2 linked regions of the Methanococcus vannielii SB genome follow. The main gene of each other region encodes a partner of the protein of the gene in region 2 in a complex. Links are inferred from orthologs where the notes say so. Each region holds a gene or a part of one and is shown on either strand. Other genes may lie near its edges.

Region 1 (3,131 bases), 450 kb from region 2 along the record:
AAATATATGAAATAACGGAAAATGAATTTAAAATGCTGAAAGAATTTAAAAACGCTAAAATAAAAGAAATTTATTAAGAAATAGTTATTTTTGCAATTTCGTAAGCCTTTTTTAAGTCTCCCGTTTCTAAAATAGCTTTTTCTGCAATATCTTTTGGAATTCCTTTTTCAGTAAGTGTTTTTACGCCTTCTTTTAAAAATTTGGTTTTTTTGAGTACTTCAATAGACAAACTTTTTTTAAGTTCCATATATTCGTCTTCACCCATTTCTATTGCAAGCATTGCACTATCTCTAAAAGGACATGGTTTTGTAATTTTGCAGCACCATACAAGACTTCCAAAGCAGGTATTCTTACCATATTTAAGCCGAGTTTCATTTCCAAATTCCTGCTTAATTTTTGAAAATTCGTCGTTAGTCATTTCTAAAGACTTTAAAGCGTTATGTAATGGGCAGTATTTTACAGGAGGGCAGCAAAATGCAAGTCCCCGTAAATCTCCACCCCTACAAACGTGTGATGGGGAGTCTTCCCACATTTGAATCACCTTCGCTCATTTTCTTCACTATTTCAACGTGATTATTGATTAAATTTTTTAAAAGAGTTTTACCGTAATTTTTATCAAGAAAAATTGCACCTTTTTCTTCTAAAATTTTTGCTTCGTTGTCAATATCAGTATTTTTCAGTCTTGCTTCTGTTAACCCTATCATCCCTATTTCAGGATAAGTTTTAAATGAGTGAGTTTTCATTTTATCCTCGGAAAGTATTCCAACAGCATAGCCAATTGCAATTTCTTCGAATGCAGCGTGCGTAAAACATACGTTTTCCAAAATTACGGAAGTTTTTTTATCATTTAACTCTGAAATTAAATCCTTAATAAGAGTGTTTCCGCCATGGCAATTTATTATTAAAAACTTGTTGATTCCAATTTTTTTGGAATGTTCAATCATAATCTTTATGTATTCGACTACTTCGTTTGGAGAATTATGGATTCCGTGTTTTACGTAACTGTATTCGGTAGATGGAATTACTACTCCTAAAAATTTAGCCCCCGTTAAAATTGAAACGTTTAATCCAATATATGATGCTATTTTTGCATCGGTATCTATTGGTAGGGCTGAGCCATGATTTTCAAGAAAAGATCCAAGTGCAATAATGCCAATTTTATGGACTTCTTCGTTTAAAATATTCCCTGAATTATATCGTAATTCCATTTTATCCATCTATTTTTTTAAAGATTTTTTGAGCATTCTCCGGTATTTTCCATATTTATCTACCGGGGAAAACCTTGGAGGTTTGACAGTACCTGCTTTTTCATTACAGTCAATACAGTACTCTTTTAAAGTATATTTGCCACATTTTGGACATTTTTTCATCTGCATGGTATCGATTACTCCTCTACCCTAACAAAACTACCCTGTCCGCCCTTGTAGTCTTTAATATACTCAATTGCTTCTTCTGCAACTCTTCTTAAAACTTCTTCACCACTCTTATAATCTGGTGCAATTACTTCTATCCGGTATTTTGGAGCCCCGACATACGTAATATTCACCTTAACGTCTTCGTAAGGGTTTGCTTTGAAAGCCTTTTTAAGACCGTTTTTAATTACTTTTACCCCTGAAGGTTCCGTGGTTGTAAGTGTAAGAATTCCATCGACTTTAACGTTTGAAAGTTCGATGTTTTCACATGCAACTTCATAAATCATATCTGCCCATTCTTTAGAAACCGGAGTTTCGAGTTCATCTAATACTTCTTTTCCTTCAATTACCATTGATTCAAATGCATCGTAAAGTTCACCGAATTTATCAACTAACAAGTAACCTACAGCTTCCCATCCATCTTCAAGGGTTTTTCCAAGCTTTTCAGATGCAAATTGGAGTAATTTTTCAGCTCTTTGGAATTTTTTCCATTCTTGAACCTTAGATTTTTTTTGTTGGTCAGTTGCACGTTTTAAAGAAAGGTCTATCTGGTTTTTACCGGGATTTACCCTCATTACCTTTGCAACTACTCTTTGACCTTTTTTAATGTGGTCTCGTATATTTTTAATCCATCCTGAAGACACTTCAGAAATATGAACCATTCCCTCTTTTCCAGGGTACTCTAAAAGCTCGATAAATGCACCAAATGCTTTCACATCAGTAACATTTCCAATAACAATATCTCCCTCTTCAGGAAAATCTTTCCGCATAAGTTCCACCTTGATTAAATTATAAATAGCATACTGACTAGTTTATACACAATATAGTATTTAAATACTTATAAAACTATTCAAGCTATTTTAAAAATTTTTGAAAAAAGAAAAAAGATTTACTGTAATACTTCTAAAATCTTTGCCTTAATTGCCCCTTTTGAGGCTTTTGGTTCAGCAATGATTTTTCCGCATGATGTACACTTTACTTCAGTTGCAGGGCATCCAAATATAACCTGTTCGTTGCTACAGTCTGTACACTGAACTTTTAAGAATCTGCTTTTAGGTTTTGAGATTAATTGCATTTTTTCTCACCGTTTTTCTTAATTAGTCTACCAATTCAAAAATCCTTGCTCTAAAGCCGCCGTTACTCCTTTCGTGCATTTTTCCACATTCTGCACATTTGTATCGTAAGTCCAATTTTTTAATTGGCTTAGCTCCACCTGGTAACGGTCTTGGGTATCCTCCGTACCCCGCAGTTACTCTTCTAAACTGCCTTTGGCCCCATTTCAATTCACTAGCTTTTCTTTTTTTAGCTTTCTCTACTGTATGGGCAGTATGCTTCTTACAGTATGGACAGTACCTTTTTATCTTTTTTTTCATCTTCATGGACATTCACCCGTTTAACCACATTGTGTTTCTCTAAAATCTTTGAAAATTTCCTATCCAAAGAGATAATGTCATTCTTGTTTAAAATATACTGCAAATTCCCGTCCGTAAAGCATGGGAACTTAGTGATGACTCTTACAATATCAATATCACTTTCAGTATTTATAGGTTTTGGTTTTTGACATGCACCTTCATTTTCATGCCCCGTATCTAAATTAAGCTGATTTTTAAATTTTTTTTTATCAATATCCTCTTTTTTATAGATATCTTCAATATCTAAGCGACCAAAGAGGATATCTTCAATAAATTTTAAAAGCTTTTTTTCATCCTTTGTAGTATT
Region 2 (3,116 bases):
AAAATCTAATAAATAAAATATCTTTAAAAATTAGTTTTATTTAAAATTTTAAACTTTTAAAATTTTAAATTTGAATCTCTATCGGACTCTTCATATATCCCAAGAAGTCTAGCAAATTTTAAAACATCTGAATTTTCAATTTTCACGTTTTCGTGTGATTTTTTTAATATGTATGGATAACCTGAAACGGATATTTCTTTTAAATTCGAATAAAATGTTTCATCTAGCTTTTCAAAGGAAGTTGCACATAAAATTCCGCTGTTGTCTTCAAGTTTTACAAACTGGTAATATAAATTTTTAAGGTCAATTCCAAATTTTTTGAAGTAATCGACATTCTTATAAAAGTTTTTATTTACTTTTTCAGATATCAAGTCTACAGGAATGGAATATCCTGATTTTTTACACCTTGAAAATAATGCTAAATCAGGAATAAGTGCATTTTCAAAATAAATATTCATTTTAGAAGTTTTCGCAATTCCAACCATTTTTTTTTGATATTTTGTAATTTCAGATAATAGTATTAAATATTCAAGCTGTTCAAGTGCAATCTTCTGCTCTTCATTCAGGGAATTTTCAAATGAAATGTCTACTGCTGAACTTATGCATCCAGAGGTAATCTCTTCAAAGATTTTGGATCGTATAATACGAGAATATTCCTTATAATAATCAAAAATAGTTTCTTCAAGCTTTTTTCCATTGACTGTCATGTGATTATTAGTTTGGACTAAAAAAGAATATAGTGAACCGTCATAAAGGTAGTAATCTATTTCACTTTTTATTAAATTAGATAATGCAACCTTTAATTCCGTATTTAACATGTAACGGCTTAAACGATTTTGAACGTACTTATATGGAAGGATAATATCTCCATCAAATGCTGAAACAGACTTTTCAATAGTTCCGCCAACGCTTTGACAGTATGAAACAGCTCCAGTTAGGTATAAGCAGTAGTTAATATAGTCTATTTTATTAAAACTGCCATCTCCTCCAGAAAATTTCATGTCGGATTTATGGATAAATAGCGATTCAATCCAGTATTTGGAATGATCATGGTTAAAATTTATATTTTGAATTTTTGAAACTACTTTCTCCTTTTTCTGAATTAAGGTTGAAAAGTCCATTAAAACACCAAAATAGTATAATTTTAATAAAAAATTATAATATTATTCCATATCCGATTAATCTCCATCTTGACCCTATTTTTCTGCTAATTGCAACCCTATCGCCTGAATCAGCACATACTGGAAGTTTTAGTTTTATTTCTACCTTTTCTGCTTTTGCTGAAACGGTTACTCCAACTGTTGTTGATGTTCCAACGTTTAACATTAAGACTTCATTGGTTTTTAAAGGCTCTATTAAAAGTTCATCTTGAGAACCTACAACTCTTTCGAGTAGTTGTGGCCTAATAGTTATTTTTTCTAACGTTTCAGGAAGTGTTCCGGGAATTCCTGCTAAACTTCCACTCAATGCATCTGATTTCGTTAAATTAGGGTCTAATTCGGTTCCAACTCCAATTAATCCCCCTGGAAGTGCAGTTTTTAATTTTTTACTACCTGCACCAAGTGATATGATTTTTGTAATGATTGGAACCCATTTGGTTTTATTTCCTTCAACTACCTTACTACCCGGCCTTATCTCGATTTCATCGCCAACTTTTAAAATTCCTTGAATAATACTTCCGCCGATAACTCCGCCTTTTAAGTCTTTAATTTCTGAACCTGGCTTATTTACATCAAAACTCCTTGCAACATAGAGTCTTGGAGATACTGTTTCATCTCTTTTTGGAGTTGGAATAAACTCTTGAATTGCTTTTAAAAGCACGTCAAGGTTTGCCCCATGGTGGGCTGAAACTGGAATAATTGGTGCTTTTTCTGCAACGGTTCCTTTTGTAAACTTTTGGATCTGTTCATAGTTTTCAACAGCCTGTTCCTCAGTTACGAGGTCAATTTTATTCTGCACAATGAGTATATTTTTAACACCGAGTGCATCAAGTGCCATTAAATGCTCCTTTGTTTGAGGTTGTGGGCACTCTTCACTAGCAGCAATAACTAAAATTGCACCATCCATTAAAGATGCTCCTGAAAGCATTGTAGCCATCAGTGTTTCGTGTCCGGGAGCATCTACAAAGGATATTTTTCTTAAAGTTTCAACTTTCCCACTACAGCAGTCGCATTTTTTATCTACAGTATAACATTCAGGTTCGTTACAGCTTTCACACTTTTTTATTTCGCAGTCAGCATACCCAAGTCTTATTGAAATTCCTCTTTTTAACTCTTCACTATGGGTATCTGTCCAAACACCGGTTAATTTTCTAGTTAAACTCGTTTTTCCATGGTCTACGTGACCAACCATACCTATATTTACTTCAGATTGATTAGATGCCACCATAATTATCCCTCGCACAGTTTTATAACTTAAATCAATTTAACGGTAAATTGAAAATAATATCACCAAACAAAAACAGCGTTTTTGTAGATTTTGTAAAACTCAGATTTTACAAAAAAGATATAGTCACTCTATAACTAATACTTTATATAGATATATATAATCTACAAAAAAGAATATTGATTAAAAAGAAAAAAAGAAATTATTCGCCAATTGGAGTTTGCCCATATTCTAAAACTTTCGTATTTATCAATACGATGTCTTTTGAAATCGTATTTCCTCTTAAACTTTTTCTTCTTCTAATACCGCTTTCTTTTGGGTTGTATCCTGGCCCCTCTCTTAATAAGACTCTCATTTTCATAGCGCCGTGAATATCATGTCTCATTGCAAAACCACATTTGTCTGCTCCACCGGTAATTTTTAATTTATATCCTTCTAAACCAACGATTGAACCGTTTATTTCATCGCCAATTTTTTTACCTAATAGTTCGTTTCCGTCTATTTCATATTGGTATGATTTTCCCGCTTTAGGGTCAGCAACAACAACTTTAAATGCCATGATTTTACCTCTTTTTCTGATTCGTTTTTGTGTTTTAGTTAGTATTGAATACAAAAGCTACGTTATACAAAGTTTTTCAACTTACATAGCCGCAAAAAATCTCTAAAAATGTGTTTTTCAAAAGTTTCCTAGATTCCCGTCTCTTTCTTATTACTTACTTATTATTTTTATA

Evidence for each region.
Region 1: the proteins of MEVAN_RS02665 (region 2) and MEVAN_RS05160 are in contact, whole or in part, in a crystal structure (PDB 3CW2), measured with the Saccharolobus solfataricus proteins. The link is inferred for Methanococcus vannielii SB from one-to-one orthologs. Residues at the interface, in WP_009988771.1 of Saccharolobus solfataricus: Asp222, Lys225, Pro226, Gly227, Thr228, Gln229, Phe230, Asn231, Leu233, Lys234, Gly235, Leu259, Phe273, Thr274, Lys275, Tyr300, Leu301, Asp302, Pro303, Ser304, Leu305, Lys307; in WP_009989173.1 of Saccharolobus solfataricus: Val185, Arg186, Thr187, Asn188, Glu189, Pro190, Leu191, Gly192, Val193, Glu194, Ile196, Lys197, Ile200, Ser201, Leu204, Ile217, Lys218, Ile219, Tyr220, Thr221, Ile222, Gly223, Ala224, Pro225, Tyr227.

What each region holds. Positions count from the first base shown.
Region 1 is NC_009634.1:1,022,106-1,025,236, forward strand. What follows is about bases 284-3,079. They hold MEVAN_RS05160 (translation initiation factor IF-2 subunit alpha), read right to left. Parts: upstream 2,183-3,079; coding sequence 1,385-2,182; downstream 284-1,384. Other genes in these bases: MEVAN_RS05145 (methanogenesis marker 9 domain-containing protein), read right to left, coding at 284-532; arfB (2-amino-5-formylamino-6-ribosylaminopyrimidin-4(3H)-one 5'-monophosphate deformylase), read right to left, coding at 501-1,217; MEVAN_RS05155 (RNA-protein complex protein Nop10), read right to left, coding at 1,218-1,376; MEVAN_RS05165 (30S ribosomal protein S27e), read right to left, coding at 2,302-2,487; MEVAN_RS05170 (50S ribosomal protein L44e), read right to left, coding at 2,510-2,791. Also shown: MEVAN_RS05140 (hypothetical protein), read left to right, coding at 1-77; more of MEVAN_RS05145, read right to left, coding at 74-283; more of MEVAN_RS05175, read right to left, coding at 3,080-3,131. UniProt on the Methanocaldococcus jannaschii protein: eIF-2 functions in the early steps of protein synthesis by forming a ternary complex with GTP and initiator tRNA.
Region 2 is NC_009634.1:574,725-577,840, reverse strand. What follows is about bases 273-3,053. They hold MEVAN_RS02665 (translation initiation factor IF-2 subunit gamma), read right to left. Parts: upstream 2,389-3,053; coding sequence 1,156-2,388; downstream 273-1,155. Other genes in these bases: MEVAN_RS02660 (30S ribosomal protein S6e), read right to left, coding at 2,588-2,944; MEVAN_RS02670 (DNA double-strand break repair nuclease NurA), read right to left, coding at 273-1,121. Also shown: more of MEVAN_RS02670, read right to left, coding at 57-272. UniProt on the Methanocaldococcus jannaschii protein: eIF-2 functions in the early steps of protein synthesis by forming a ternary complex with GTP and initiator tRNA.